DNA from 2 places in the Comamonas sp. FUJ_7 genome. Region 1 is predicted to be linked to the other one. Evidence: predicted binding sites of a transcription regulator. Region 1 holds the regulator's gene; the other holds the start of a gene.
The links. Region 1 encodes NrdR, which represses ribonucleotide reductase genes. Its sites were predicted from a motif close to CACNANATNTNGTG; they were not measured.

Region 1 (7,776 bases):
CGCGCTTGAGGTCGTCGATCAGGTCGTCAGCGTCTTCCAGACCAATCGACAAACGAATCGTGCCCTGGCCAATGCCAGCTTGTGCCAGCGCCTCGTCGCTCATGCGGAAGTGCGTGGTGCTGGCGGGGTGGATCACCAGCGAGCGGCAGTCACCCACATTGGCCAGATGGCTGAAGACCTTGAGCGTCTCGATGAACTTCTTGCCCTGGTTACGCGTGCCTGCAATGTCAAAGCTGAACACGGAGCCCGCGCCGCGTGGCAGCAGTTTCTGGGCCAGTTCATAGGACGAATGCGTCTCCAGCATGGGGTGGCCCACGCGGCTGACCAGCGGGTGGCTGGCCAAGAATTGAACGACCTTCTCGGTGTTCTTCATGTGGCGTTCCATGCGCAGCGGCAGCGTCTCTATGCCTTGCAAAATCAGCCATGCGCTGTGCGGGCTCATGCAGGCGCCAAAGTCGCGCAGGCCTTCGCGGCGGGCGCGCAGCAGGAAGGCGCCGGTGGTGGATTCTTCGCTGAACACCATGTTGTGGAAGCCGTCGTAGGGCTGGGTCAGCTCGGGGAAGCGCCCCGATTTTTCCCAGTCAAAACTGCCGCCATCGACCACGATGCCGCCAATGACCGTGCCGTGGCCGGACAGAAACTTGGTGGCCGAGTGGTAAACGATGTCTGCACCGTGTTCAAACGGCTTGATGAGCCAGGGCGAGGTGAGGGTGGAATCGACCAGCAGCGGCACGCCGGCGTCATGCGCAATCGCCGACACAGTGGGAATGTCCAGCACATCCAGACCGGGGTTGCCCACGGTCTCGCCAAAGAACAGCTTGGTATTGGGGCGCACGGCAGCTTTCCAGCCGTCGATGTCGCCGGGCTTCACAAACGTGGTCTCAATGCCAAAGCGCGCGAGCGTGTAGTGCAGCAGGTTTTGCGATCCGCCATAAAGGGCGGTGCTGGCCACGATATGGCTGCCCGCGCCCATCAAGGTGGCAATGCTCAGGTGCAGTGCGGCCTGGCCGCTTGCTACGGCAATGGCGCCAACGCCGCCCTCCAGCGCAGAGACGCGCTGCTCCAGCACCGCATTGGTGGGGTTGCTGATGCGGCTGTAGACATGGCCGGGGCGCTCCAGATTGAAGAGGCTGGCCGCGTGGTCGCTGGATTCAAAGACGAAGGAGGTCGTCAAATGGATGGGCACGGCGCGCGCGCCGGTGGCGGGGTCGGGCTGTGCGCCTGCGTGCAGGCTCAGGGTGTCAAAGCCGGGGTCTGAGTAACCGGGCATGTTGTGTCTCCATCAACGGTTTTGTCGGGTGGCTGTCGCCGCTGCGATGGCCGTTCGTATTTGTGAATGACGAAAAGACGATTGTTTGTGTAAAAAATCATCTGATTCGTCATTGCTTTCGTTCTTCTGGGTGCAGTCCATTGTGGGCTATATTTGTGCACGCACTCGCATTCTGCGCACCGCGATAGCGCACGTGCTGACACGTGCAGGACAAAAGCGGCCAGAGTGCAAAACAGACCTCGGAGAACAGCAATGAAAGTAAGTGACATCCTGCGCGTCAAAGGCAATACCCTCTATACGGTGTCGCCCGACGAAAGCCTGGCCGCGGCGGTGCAGGTGATGTCGGACAAAGACATCGGCTCTTTGGTCGTCATGGAGCACGGCGATGTGGTGGGTATGCTCACCTTCCGTGAAGTGATTCAGGGCTTTGTCAAGAGCGGCGGAGTGGAAGCCATCTCCGTGCGCGGCGCCATGGACGATGCGCCCATGACCTGCACCATGGAAACCGATATGGACGAAGTGCGCCGCATGATGCTGGACCGCCACGCCCGCTATATGCCGGTGATGGACAAGCGCATGCTGATGGGCGTGATCTCGCTGTACGACGTGGCCAAGGCCGTGGTGGACAGCCAAAATTTCGAGAACCGCATGCTCAAGGCCTATATCCGCGACTGGCCCGAAGGTGAACGTCAGGGCGCTGAATAAGTCTGCGACCCTTCTCGACACCAGCCCCGCATGATGCGGGGTTTGTTTTTTGGAGTTTGGGGTGCATGGGCGTCTGGAGGGCGTTGCGATGGCAGCAGTGCTCTTGAAGCAGTACTGAGCAGCAGTCGTCACAGGCATAATCGACAGCCTATGAGCGGCAATACCTTCGGCACAATTTTCACGGTTACCAATTTTGGTGAATCCCACGGTCCGGCCATTGGCTGTGTGATTGACGGCTGCCCTCCGGGCATGGAGCTGAGCGAGGCTGATATCCAGTTCGACCTGGACCGCCGCCGCCCTGGCACCAGCAAGTTTGTGACCCAGCGCAACGAGCCTGATCAGGTCGAAATCCTGTCTGGCGTGTACGAAGGCAAGACCACGGGCACGCCGATTGCATTGTTGATTCGCAATACCGACCAGCGCAGCAAGGACTACTCCAACATCGCGCAGAGCTTCCGTCCCGGCCATGCTGACTATGCCTACTTCCAGAAATACGGCATTCGCGATCCGCGCGGCGGTGGGCGTTCCTCGGCCCGTTTGACAGCGCCCACGGTGGCCGCGGGTGCTGTGGCCAAGAAGTGGCTCAAGGAAAAGTTTGGCACCGAGTTCCACGCCTGCATGACGCAAGTGGGCGAGCTGTCCCTGCCTTTTGAGAGCTGGGAGCATGTGCCCAACAACCCGTTTTTCGCGCCTGTGGCCGATGTGAGCCGCTATGAGGAATACATGGAGCAGCTGCGCAAGAGTGGCGACTCCTGCGGCGCAGCGCTGCGTGTGAGTGCCTCGAACATGCCCGTCGGCTTGGGTCAGCCTCTGTACGACCGCCTGGACGCCGATATTGCCTACGCCATGATGGGTCTGAACGCCGTCAAGGCCGTAGAAATTGGCGCGGGCTTTGACAGCGTGGCCCAGCGCGGCACTACGCATGGTGATTCGCTCAGCCCCGAAGGTTTTCGCAGCAATAACGCGGGCGGCATTGTGGGCGGCATCAGCACCGGCCAGGATCTGGAAGTGCGCATCGGTATCAAGCCCACAAGCTCCATCATCACGCCGCGCGAGTCGATTGATGTGCATGGCAACAGCACCGAAGTCATCACCAAGGGCCGTCACGACCCCTGCGTGGGCATTCGCGCGGCACCCATTGCCGAGGCGCTGCTGGCGCTGGTGGTGATGGACCACGCGCTGCGCCACCGCGCCCAGTGTGGCGATGTGGATTCGGGGCTCAAGCCCATTGCTGCATCGGCGGCCTGACCAGCAATCTGACATCATGCTGCCCGCGTTCTGCGGTACAACCACGGCTCAGGAGAGTTCCGATGGTTGCAGCAATTTCTCAAAAACCTCAACGCCAGCCCCGCGCCATGTCGCCGGGCTGGCGCTGTGCTTTGCAGGGCGCGGCGGCTGCGGTGATGGCGCTGGGCTTGGCGGGCTGTGGCGGGGGCAGCGCCGTGCGCCCGACCAGCATGGATATCACTCTGCTGGGCTTTAATGACTTTCACGGCAATCTGGAGCCGCCCAAACAGGCGGTGATCGCGCAAGACGAGCGAGGCGGCAATGTGGCGGTGCCCGCCGGCGGAGCCGCCTATATGGCTCAGGCCATTGCCGAGCGCCGCGCGGCCAACCGCCATGTGGCTGTGGTCACTGCGGGAGACATGATCGGGGCATCGCCCATTGTCTCTTCGCTGTTTCTGGATGAGCCCACGATTGAGGCGCTGAACCTCATGCAGGTGGACTTTGCGGCCACCGGCAATCACGAATATGACCAAGGCGCAGACGAGTTGCTGCGCATGCAGGGCGGTGGCTGCGAGAAGTTCACAGTCAAGGAGCCTTGCCAGATCAGCAAGCCCTTCAAGGGGGCGGATTTTCAATATCTGGCGGCCAATACGATTCGTGATGACGGCAAGCCCCTGTTCCCCGCCACGGGCGTGAAGTTCTTTGAGCAGGACGGTCTGCGCATCGGTGTAGGCTTTATCGGGATGACGCTCAAGAATACGCCGCACATGGTGCGGCCCAGCGGGGTCAAGGGCCTGACGTTTACCAGCGAGGCGCTGACGGCCAACGCGCTGATTCCGCAATTGCGCGCCCAGGGCGCTGACGTGATTGTGGTGCTGGTACACGAGGGCGGGGCTGCCACTTCGGGCCTGCAGGAAGACAGCTGCCAGGGCTTGTCGGGCGATATCGTGCCTATTCTGGAGCAGCTATCGAGCGAGGTGGATGTGGTGGTCTCTGGCCACACCCACCGCTCCTATATTTGCGACTACGCCAAGGTCAATGCGAAAAAGCCGTTCCTGCTGACCAGCGCAGGCCTGTATGGCACCTTGCTGACGGAAATCAAGCTTACTGTGGATGCGAAAACGCGCCACGTGTCCAGCAAGTCGGCGCGACAGCACATTGTGCAGGGCGAGGCCTTTACCAGTGGCATGACCACCGTGGCGCTGCAGCCCAGCTTTCCCGTTTATCAACCCGATGCGGCCGTTGCTCAATTGGTCGAGCGCTATAAGGCCGCTGCACAGCCGCTTTCTGCCGCAACGATAGGGCGCCTGGCTGGCGTGGCCAGCCGCGCTCCGCTGGCCAATGGCGAAAGCGTGATGGGCCGCATCATTGCCGATGCGCTGCTGGCGGCCACGCAAGACGCGGCGGCAGGTGGTGCCGAGCTGGCCTTTATGAACTCAGGCGGCGTGCGTGCCGATCTGGCGCCTGCAGCCGATGGCAGTGTGACCTACGGGCAGCTGTTCAGCGTGCAGCCCTTTGGCAATACGCTCATGGTGATGAGCCTGACGGGCGAGCAGATTCGCCAGGTGCTGGAGCAGCAGTTCAACAGCGGCACCAACACGGTCGATGCGCCGCGCATTCTGCAGGTCTCGCAGGGCTTCACTTACCGCTTTGATCGCAGCCAGCCTGCGGGCCAGCGGGTGAGCGAGATGCGTTTGAACGGCCAGTTGCTCGATACTGCGCGCAGCTATCGCGTGGGACTGCAAAGCTATCTGGGCACGGGCGGCGACAACTTTAGTGTCTTTACGCAAGGAACAGATTTGGTGGGCGGTTCGCTGGACCTGGATGCGCTGGTGGACTATGTGCGTGCGCAAAGCCAGCAGCAGCCCATGCTGCTCCCACTACAGGAGCGTATTGCGCGCGTTTACTAAGGGTTTCAGATATAAATTGATCTGAAATAGATAAGTGGCAAGCGGTGCATGCTCATTATTCATGAGCGTGTCATCAACTTGTATGGCAGAGAACAGAGCAAAAAACAAAGCCACCCGAGGGTGGCTTTGTGCTGTCATGAGGCTCAATTTCAATGAGGTTCCGTTTTGGGCTTGGCCCGGGACTTGGGGCTGCGCACCTCATCCATGATGCTTTTGAAGTCGTCTACATCCTCGAAGCTGCGGTACACGCTGGCAAAGCGGATATAGCCCACCTTGTCCAGGCCTTTGAGCTCATCCATCACCAGCTCACCAAGGCGGCTGGAATCGATTTCGCGCTGGCCTGAGTTGAGCAAACGGTCTTCGATGCGGTCAATGGCCTCGTCGATCAGCGCCGTGCTCACAGGGCGCTTGCGCAGCGCGATCTGGAAAGAGCCTTGCAGCTTGGCGCGCTCGTACTCGATGCGCCTGCCGTCCTTTTTGACAATGGTCGGCAGGCTGACTTCGGGGCGCTCATAGGTGGTGAAGCGCTTGTCGCAACCGCCGCAGCGGCGGCGGCGACGGATGAAGCCCCCATCTTCGGACTCGCGGGTTTCGACCACTTGCGTATCCGGGTTGCTGCAAAAAGGGCACTTCATGGTCGATCCGCGTAGCCGTCTAACCTGCCTGCTTACTTGCTGTAAACGGGGAACTTGGCCGTCAGAGCCTGCACCTTGGCGCGCACGGCGGCCAGGTTGGCTTCGTCTTCAGGCTTGTCCAGCACGTCAGCCACCAGGTTGGCAGTGATGCGGGCTTCTTCTTCGCCGAAACCACGGGTGGTCATGGCAGGAGTGCCGATGCGGATACCGCTGGTCACGAAAGGCTTTTCGGGGTCGTTGGGGATGGCGTTCTTGTTCACAGTGATGTGAGCCAGACCCAGAGCGGCTTCAGCAGCCTTGCCCGTGATGCCCTTGGCGCGCAGGTCCACCAGCATGACGTGGCTTTCAGTGCGGCCGGAGACGATGCGCAGACCGCGCTCGGTCAGGGTTTCGGCGAACACCTTGGCGTTCTTCACGACTTGCTCTTGGTAAGCCTTGAACTCGGGAGTCAGGGCTTCCTTGAACGCGACAGCCTTACCAGCGATCACGTGCATCAGAGGGCCGCCTTGCAGGCCGGGGAAGATGGCGCTGTTGATGGCCTTCTCGTGCTCAGCCTTCATCAGGATCACGCCGCCACGGGGGCCGCGCAGGCTCTTGTGGGTGGTGGTGGTGACCACGTCAGCGTGGGGCACGGGGTTGGGGTACACGCCAGCAGCGATCAGACCGGCGTAGTGAGCCATGTCCACCCAGAAGATGGCGCCGACTTCCTTGGCGATCTTGGCAAAGCGCTCGAAATCGATGCGCAGAGCGTAGGCAGAAGCGCCAGCCACGATGATGCGGGGCTTGTGCTCGCGAGCCAGCTCTTCCAGCTTGTCGTAGTCGATGGCTTCGTCAGCGTTCAGGCCGTAGGAAACAGCCTTGAACCACTTGCCGGACATGTTCAGTGCCATGCCGTGGGTCAGGTGACCCCCTTCGGCCAGGCTCATGCCCAGAATGGTGTCGCCGGGCTTGGCAAAAGCCATCAGCACAGCCTGGTTGGCTTGGGAGCCGGAATTGGGTTGCACGTTGGCGGCTTCAGCGCCAAAGATTTGTTTGATGCGGTCGATGGCCAGCTGCTCGACCACGTCCACGTGCTCGCAGCCACCGTAGTAGCGCTTGCCTGGGTAGCCTTCGGCGTACTTGTTGGTCAGCTGGGAGCCCTGGGCTTCCATCACGGCGGGCGAGCAGTAGTTCTCGCTGGCGATCAGCTCGATGTGCTCTTGCTGACGATGGTTTTCAGCCTCAATGGCAGCAAACAGTTCGGGGTCGACTTTAGCGACGGTATCGGTGCGTTGAAACATGGCAGTCCTGTGAACTAGAAATTCCCTTGAAGCAAGGGCTGCCCAGGCGAACGGCTGAAACGCTTGCAGGTCTCAAACGTCGACCTTGGGCGGTACGCTCCCCGGTGGTTCACAGACCTTGCAGTCTGCCGGATTCCACGTCAGCGGCAGAGGTTTCTGCGCCTATCGCCAGTTGCGTACACCCGTTAGTGTAGCTGAGCTGACCTAGGTCAGATGCCTGGGTCGACTTTTCCTGCAAAGTGGCATCAGGAATAAAAAAGCTGGCCAAAGCCAGCTTGAAAAATGGCAAATGTGGAACTTACAGGCGGGAGTCTGCTACCACCACCTGATCTGCATGAGAGACCTTGGTGGACTCGGTGCTGATAGCGGACTTGCTGTCGGCTGTGACGGTGTTGGTGGTTACCACGGGGGTGGCGCGCAGGCCGGCTCCTTGGCGCAAGCGCTGGTGCTCTGCCAGGACCTTGGCTGCATAGCCGCCGTCGCTGGGCAGGTTGGCTGCCCCGACGTAGTAACGCAGACCGCCTTCAATGGAGCCAGCGCGTGCAATGCATTCCTTGAGCACCTTGACACCGACCTTGAGGTTGGTGACAGGATCAAAGGCAGCATGCTGACCACCGAAGCTTTCGTACTTGTCGGTATGGACCTTGGTCATGACCTGCATCAGGCCTTGTGCGCCGACCGGGCTTTGTGCAAAGGGGTTGAAGCTGGATTCAATGGCCATGATGGCCAGAATCAGTGTGGGGTCCAGC
Region 2 (7,776 bases), on a different contig from region 1:
ATCCAGTGGTTGGCGCAGGTGGCCAGATACTTTTCCCAGGCCCACTTGTACTTGAAGGGAACCAGCTGGTTCACGTCGGTCTTGGCGTTGATGATGCGCTTGTCAGCGGCATTGACGCGCTTGTGGGTGCTGGTGGACGCGCCAGCTTGCTCGCTAGTCGCGGAAGGGGCGAAGGTGTCGTCGTCAAAGCTCAGCATGAAGGTATTCCTCTATGAGACAAGCTGGGTGCAATGCAATCGACATCCAGCTTTTCAATCATTGATTGATAGGGTGTCGCCACTCAAATACTGGCGCACTCTAAAGCGAGAGACACCGAGGAAGCGCCGCCGCGCACCGAGGGTGTCGTCCCCCTCCCGTATTGCGAAGCAAAGCGAGAGAGGGGGAAGGCGCGTTAGCGCCTCAGGGGGGGTTGCCAGTTACTGGCAGGCCTCGCAGCCTGGGTCATCAATCGCGCAGAACTTGACGTCTGTGGCAGGAGCCTGAGCACGTGCAGCGGCAGCAGCAGCTTCCAGTGCGCTCATCGCAGGTGCGGCTGATGGAGCAGCGGAAGACACCGCATTCAGCGTGCGGCTTTGCACAGTCGATTTTTCAATCTGCGTCGCGCTGGTGGTGCGCAGATAGTAGGTGGTCTTCAGACCACGCAGCCAGGCCAGCATGTAGGTGTCGTGCAGCTTCTTGCCCGATGCACCGGCCATGTAGATGTTCAGGCTCTGGGCCTGGTCGATCCACTTCTGGCGGCGCGAGGCGGCTTCCACCAGCCACTCGGGCGAGACTTCAAACGCGGTGGCGTAGAGGTTCTTGATCTCTTGCGGCACGCGGTCGATGGCGCGCAGCGAGCCGTCGAAGTGCTTGAGGTCCATGACCATCACGTCGTCCCACAGACCCAGACGCTTCAAGTCACGCACCAGGTACTGGTTGATGACGGTGAATTCACCCGACAGGTTGGACTTCACGGACAGGTTGCCGAACGAAGGCTCGATCGAGGCATCCACGCCCACGATGTTGGAGATGGTGGCAGTAGGAGCAATGGCCACGCAGTTGGAGTTGCGCATGCCGTCCTTGGCTATTTTTGCACGCAAAGCGTCCCAGTCCAGCTTGGACGAGCGATCCACTTCCACGTAACCGCCACGGGCCTTTTCCAGCAGCTTCAGGGTGTCGGGGGGCAGGATGCCCTGATCCCACAGCGAGCCCTTGAAGGTGGAGTAAGTGCCGCGCTCCTTGGCCAGCTCGGTCGAGGCCCAGTAAGCGTAGTAGCAGATGGCTTCCATGGCTTCATCGGCAAACTCGACGGCGCCCTGGCTGGCGTAGGCCGTGCGCATTTCATAAAGCGCGTCCTGGAAGCCCATTAGGCCCATGCCCACGGGGCGGTGGCGCAGGTTGGAATCCTTGGCCTTTTGCACGGCGTAGTAGTTGATGTCGATCACGTTGTCCAGCATGCGCATGGCCGTGTTCACGGTCTTGCGCAGCTTGTCGTGGTCGATCTTGCCGTCCTTGATGTGCTGGACCAGGTTCACGGAGCCCAGGTTGCAGACCGCGGTTTCGGTGTCGCTGGTGTTGAGCGTGATCTCGGTGCACAGATTGGACGAGTGCACCACACCCACGTGCTGCTGGGGCGAGCGGATGTTGCAAGGGTCCTTGAAGGTGATCCAGGGGTGGCCGGTCTCGAACAGCATCGAGAGCATCTTGCGCCACAGGTCCACGGCGGGAATGCGCTTGGCCAGCTTGAGCTCGCCGCTGTCGACCTTGGCCTCATAGGCGGTGTAGGCCTTCTCGAAGGCTTCGCCGTAGAGGTCGTGCAGATCGGGCGTGTCGGCGGGCGAGAACAGAGTCCACTGGCCCTTTTCCATCACGCGTTTCATGAACAGGTCGGGAATCCAGTTCGCCGTGTTCATGTCGTGGGTGCGGCGGCGGTCGTCGCCGGTGTTCTTGCGCAGCTCCAGGAACTCTTCGATGTCCAGGTGCCACGATTCCAGATACGTGCAGACTGCGCCCTTGCGCTTGCCGCCCTGGTTCACGGCCACGGCCGTGTCGTTGACCACCTTCAGGAACGGAACCACGCCTTGCGATTCACCATTGGTGCCCTTGATGCGCGAGCCCAGGGCACGCACGCGGGTCCAGTCGTTGCCCAGACCGCCCGCAAACTTGGACAGCAGAGCGTTTTCCTTGATGGACTCGTAAATGCCGTCCAGGTCATCGGGCACGGTGGTCAGGTAGCAGGACGACAGTTGCGAGCGCAATGTGCCGCTGTTGAACAGCGTGGGGGTGGACGACATGAAGTCAAACGAGGACAGCAGTTCGTAGAACTCGATGGCGCGTGCATTGCGGTCATCTTCCTGCAGCGCCAAGCCCATGGCCACGCGCATGAAGAAGGACTGGGGCAGCTCGATGCGGGTCTTCTTGACGTGCAGGAAGTAGCGGTCGTACAGCGTCTGCAGACCCAGGTAGTCGAACTGTTCGTCGCGCTCGGCCTTCAGGGCCTTGGCCAGACGGGGCAGGTCGTATTTCAGCAGCTCGGGGTTGAGCAGTTCGTTGTCCACGCCCTTCTGGATGAAGCCGGGGAAGTAGTCGGCGTAAGCCGCTTGCATTTCAGCGGGCTGCACATCGCGGCCCATGACTTCGCGCACGATGGTGTGCAGCAGCAGGCGGGCGGTGACGTAGGTGTAGTCGGGATCTTTTTCGATCAGCGTGCGGGCGGCCAGGATGGAGGCCTTGAACACTTCGCTCAGAGGCACGCCGTCGTACAGGTTGCGCAGTGTTTCGGCCACGATGGGGGCAGCCTGAATGTCGGCATTCAGATTGCGGCAGGAGGCGGCAATCAGGGCTTCCAGGCGCTCCTGGTTTAGCGGCACGCGCTGGCCGTTGTCGGTCACGTGCAGGGTGGGCTTGCTGGCCTTGGCGGCGCTGGCCGCAGCTTCGGCGGCTTTCTTTTGCTCGGCACGCTCCTGGTTGCGGGCTTCGCGGTACAGCACGTAAGCACGGGCCACGTCCTGGTGACCGCCGCGCATCAGGCCCAGCTCGACCTGGTCCTGCACATCTTCGATGTGGAAAGTGCCGCCTTCGGGGCGAGAGCGCAGCAGAGCGCGCACCACGCCCTCGGTCAATTCGTTGACGGTGTCGCGCACGCTGGCAGAAGCTGCGCCCTGAGCGCCGCGCACGGCCAGAAATGCCTTGGTCAGCGCCACGGCAATCTTCTGGGGGGCAAAGGCCACCACATCGCCGCTGCGGCGGATGATCTGGTAGCTGTCGTTGGGGGAGGAAGAATTGGCTGCGCTGTCGGGCGCGGCAGAAGGCAGTGAGTTCAACGCTTCTTGCATAAGTTCCTCTGAATCAATATGTGGATAGGCAGACAAAGGCCTGCACTCTGGGCAGGCCATCAAAAACACGATTCGGCGCCTTGGTCTACACATGGTTTGCACAGGGTGTGCACAACTTGTAAACACTAGATGTGGGGTCTGAGGCGCTCTCAAACACTAGGGGTAGTGTATCTCGCTGGAGCTGGATGGGCCTGATGAAACTACTGAAGAGGACATTTCAACAGCCGCTTGACAGCTTTGAAAATGACTTCATCCCGCATGAATAAAGGCTTTGGGGTGAGTCTTGCGGCGGCAGTTTTAGCGCTGGAAATATGTAAAAAATTTGCGTGTTTGATGCAGGCGACAGTTGTTGCGCGCACGCCATTGACAGCACTTGATGAAGCGCGAAAACGCGGTGCCAGTGAATGGGCATCAAAAAGGAGAGCGCATAGCGCTAGTCAGTCAATGAATCTGGCTTGGTTAAGCTATGAAATCATTGCTTATCAAGCGCAAGGCGCTATGAAAATTCATACGCTGTTTGGCAGACCGGGCGGAAATTTCCAATCCTGCGTTTTGCCTGCGCTGCTCAGCTGCTGTCGCAGTCGTGGCCAGTCAAAGCCGGGGCCGGGGTCTTGCTTGCGCCCTGGCGCGATGTGCTCATGTCCGGCGATATAGCGCACCGGGTATTGCTCGGCAATGGCGGCGCACAGTTGCTCAAGCGCCTGGTATTGCGGCGCCTCAAAACTCAGGCCTTCCAAGCCTTCGAGCTCGATGCCAATGGAGTCATCATTGCAGCGCTCGCGCCCTCGCCACTGGCTGACGCCGGCATGCCAGGCCCGGTCGTCGCAGCTGACGAACTGCCAGACCTCTCCCTGGCGCGTGATGAAGAAGTGGGACGAAACCTCCAGGCCACGAATGCTCTGGTAGTAAGGATGGGCGTCCCAGTCCAGCTGATTGGTGAACAGCTGCTGGACTGCGCCTGTGCCGAACTGGCCCGGAGGCAGGCTGATGGAGTGAATGACGACCAGGTCTATCTGCGCCGCTTCAGGGCGTGGACCGAAGTTGGGTGAGGGCAGGCGCTGCGCTGCTGGGTACCAGCCTGCCTGCCACTGCGCTTGGTGCTGTTGTGAGGGCATGGAATCAGGCAAGGTCACTGTGGTGCTTTGCGCCATCGGCAGGAAGATCGATGCCCAGTCGCTCGATGCGGTAGCGAATCTGGCGCAGGCTGATGCCCAGTCTGGCCGCCGTGGCTGTGCGGTTGAAGCCATTGTCCTGCAGCGCACGGACCAAAATCTCTCGCTCTTGCTCGTCCAGCCAGCCTTGAAGATCCTCGGGCAGTGTTGCAGGGCAGGCGCTGGCTGCAGCCTGTGTCGAGGTTGGCGCAGCTGTGGATAAGGTGGACGGGCCAGCCAAAGACTGTGAACTATCAACCTCGGGCTCAGCGCTGAAGTCTGGCAGCCGAAGCGGGCCCGCATCGCCCAGGGCAATAGCGCGGTGCAATACGTTCTCAAGCTCACGCACATTGCCGGGCAGAGGGAGCTGGGCGATCTGAGAGAGGCTGATTTCGTCCAGCTCGGGGGTGTCCAGGCCCGATTCATGGGCGAGCTTTTGCAGCAGCGCCCGGCACAGCAAGCCCAGATCTTCGCGACGCTCGCGCAGCGCGGGCAGCTCAATTTCAATGACGTTGAGACGGTAGAACAGGTCCTGACGGAAGTTGCCGCTCTGGACTTCCGCACCCAAGTCTCGATGGGTGGCACTGACGATGCGTACATCGACGGCTTCTTCCTGAGTGCTGCCCAGAGGGCGGATCTTGCGCTCCTGGATGGCGCGCAGCAGCTTGGCCTGCATGGCCAGAGGCAGGTCACCGATTTCGTCCAGAAACAGGGTGCCGCCCTGGGCCGCCTGAAAGTAGCCGGGCCGGTCTTGTGTGGCACCGGTGTAGGAGCCCTTGCGGGCGCCGAAGAACTCGGCTTCGAGCAGGTTTTCAGGAATGGCGCCGCAGTTGACGGCGACCATGGGGCCGTCGGCGCGCTGACTGCAGGCATGCAGGGCGCGAGCGACAAGCTCTTTGCCGGTACCTGATTCGCCGTGGATCAGCACCGGCGCCATGCCCTTGGCAACCTTGGCAATGCGCTGCTTGACTTGCTGCATGGGCTTGGAATTACCCACCAGGGCCTGCAGAGCATGGTTTTCGGTATCCGGTGTGTCCGTGGTACTGGCAGAGCCGCTGCTGGGAGAAGACTTTCCTGGGGTAGGAACCGCTCCAATGCCTTGCACGGCGGAGGCGACGACCTGGCGAAACTGGCGCAGATCCACAGGCTTTGTCAGATAGTCAAAGGCTCCGGCGCGCAGCGCTTCCACGGCATTTTCGGCAGAGCCATAGGCCGTCATGACAATGCAGCGCTCGCTGCGTGCGGTATCACGCAATTGCAGCAGCAATTCCATGCCGACGCCGTCGGGCAGACGCATGTCGGTGATCACTACATCAAAGACATGTTGTTGCAGCTGCTCACTGCCTTCCTGGACCGAACCAGCGGTTTCGACGCGATAGCCTTCCCTGAGCAGGGTCAGCTCATAGAGTGTTCGCAGATCGGGTTCGTCATCGACCACAAGAATATGAGCTGACGAAGGTGAAGAGGGCAAGAAAGTCACTGGGCTTACACCATGATCGAGTCAAACAGGGAATGGTTGGCGAGAGAGGAAGGGCCGCTGCGCAAAATCACGATGAAGGCATTGCCATCGACGTTTCCCTGGGGCGTGCTGCGGGACATGCGCTGGTAGCTGATGGCGGCATCGTAGCGCTGGCACAGTTCACGGCAGATGTAGAGCCCCAGGCCGCTGGAGCGGCTTTGTGAGGAAAAGAAAGGCTCAAACAAGTGGCGCTCCACACTGGAATCCAGGGGGGCACCGTCGCTCCAGACCATGAACCAGCAGGAGTCCTTGTGCATGTCCGCGTCGTGTCTCAGAGGATCCAGGGGACCGTGACCGGTGATCAGCTGCAGGCCGTCGGCGTCTGCTGGATTGCGGCGGTGGCGCTGGGCATTGTCCAGCAGGTTGATGAGCACGCGGCGCAAATGCTCTTCGTCGAACAGGATGTGACGAGCCGTGGCATTGAGCTGCAGCAAGAGCTGGCGCGGCGGCGAGGATTGAGTGCGCCATTCGCGGCTGATCTGTGAAATCAAGGTATCCAGGGGAAGCGACTGCCCCTGGGGAGCCCCTGAGCTTTGCTGAACGCGAGCAAGGTTGAGAATTTCTTCAGCAATGCGTGCCAGTCGGTCTGCATTCTGTCCCACGATGCGGCAAAGCTGCTGGGGGCCGGGCTGGCTTGCGAGGTCTTCGGCCAGCAAGGCATTGGCCTGTGTAATGGCTGCCAGCGGGTTGCGGATTTCATGCGCCACGGCGGCTGACATGCGGCCCATGGAGGCGAGCTTTTCGGTGCGCAATTGCGCTTCCATCTCACGCAGGTCGTGCAAGAACATGACGCACAGGGCGTGACCTGTCTCGGGTTGTGGATCGACGTCGAGGTAAGGCGCACCGACTTCCGTGATGCGGGTGCGTACATGGATGCCGGTTGAGCCGCGTTGCTCATGCGGCTGCAGATAAATGGTGGCAGACAGTGGGCGAGAGTGAGCGAAGCTGGCTTGTGCAGATTTGGTCAACGGCTCCCACCAGCCCTGGGCTTGCAGCGAGAAGGGTTGAGGGGCGTTTTCAGGCAACCCGAGCAATTGCAGGGCTGCGGGGTTGGCCTGTAGTACCTGCAAACTGGAGTCCACCACCAGCACGCCATCCGAGAAATGGTTGATCACCAGGCCGTTGACCTGCTCCTGCGTCCGGGTACGCAGCTGGTTGAAAAGGGACTGAGAGCGCTCCCTGCGCACGCGCTTGGCCAGCTCATGGGTCAGATAGGCAATGCAGAAGTACCCAGCGCAGGAAAAAGCGACCTGATAGAAAGACTGAGCGGCGTCGTTGAAGCCTTCCTGGTATTTCCAGAACGTATAAGCCAGTGTCAAAAGCGTGATGCTGGCGGTGGTGCCCAAGGCCAGCATTAGGCCCCCGAGAGCGGCTGAAATCAGAATTGGAAGGGCCAGTAAAGCGGTGTAATTCAGTGCGCCGACTTGAAAAATCTGCAGCAAGAAGATGACTGCAATATCTACGCCTATGACGGGGAACCACTGCAGGGCATCTTTGGGTGCCGGCAGGTTCCGGTTGGCTGTCAGGCGCAAAACGATTGTCAAGGCCAGATAGGTGCAGCAAATCAGCCAGATGATGGGGGAGCTGAGGTTTTGCAGCTGCAGGTTCATGGCCTGCAGAAGAATCAGTGCCAGTGCCAGCAGCACCCTGCCGCTGAGAAAGGCCTGCCACAGGCGCACGAAGGGGGCGTTGAGACTGGCATCCGCGCGTTTGCTGATGGCGGTATCCAGCGGTATGGCTGTGTGCTGCCAGGGGGAGGCGGAGTTTTCCATACGTGCTCAGTGAGAGGCGC

Region 2: AC2I9W_RS06525 (ribonucleoside-diphosphate reductase subunit alpha) is a predicted target of NrdR. The motif match lies at 3,438-3,451, and genes of this name have one in related genera.

Annotation. Positions count from the first base shown of each region.
Region 1 is NZ_JBXXZI010000007.1:171,043-178,818, forward strand. It holds gene AC2I9W_RS12445 (O-acetylhomoserine aminocarboxypropyltransferase) at 1-1,270, opposite strand, end outside; gene AC2I9W_RS12450 (CBS domain-containing protein) at 1,523-1,975, shown strand; gene aroC (chorismate synthase) at 2,126-3,223, shown strand; gene AC2I9W_RS12460 (bifunctional metallophosphatase/5'-nucleotidase) at 3,331-5,112, shown strand; gene nrdR (transcriptional regulator NrdR) at 5,262-5,747, opposite strand; gene glyA (serine hydroxymethyltransferase) at 5,780-7,027, opposite strand; ZMP/ZTP riboswitch at 7,061-7,213, opposite strand; gene AC2I9W_RS12475 (lytic transglycosylase domain-containing protein) at 7,326-7,776, opposite strand, start outside.
Region 2 is NZ_JBXXZI010000003.1:221,405-229,180, reverse strand. It holds gene AC2I9W_RS06530 (ribonucleotide-diphosphate reductase subunit beta) at 1-197, opposite strand, end outside; gene AC2I9W_RS06525 (ribonucleoside-diphosphate reductase subunit alpha) at 417-3,314, opposite strand; gene ampD (1,6-anhydro-N-acetylmuramyl-L-alanine amidase AmpD) at 3,821-4,429, opposite strand; gene AC2I9W_RS06515 (sigma-54-dependent transcriptional regulator) at 4,434-5,903, opposite strand; gene AC2I9W_RS06510 (sensor histidine kinase) at 5,951-7,756, opposite strand; gene AC2I9W_RS06505 (PP0621 family protein) at 7,763-7,776, opposite strand, start outside.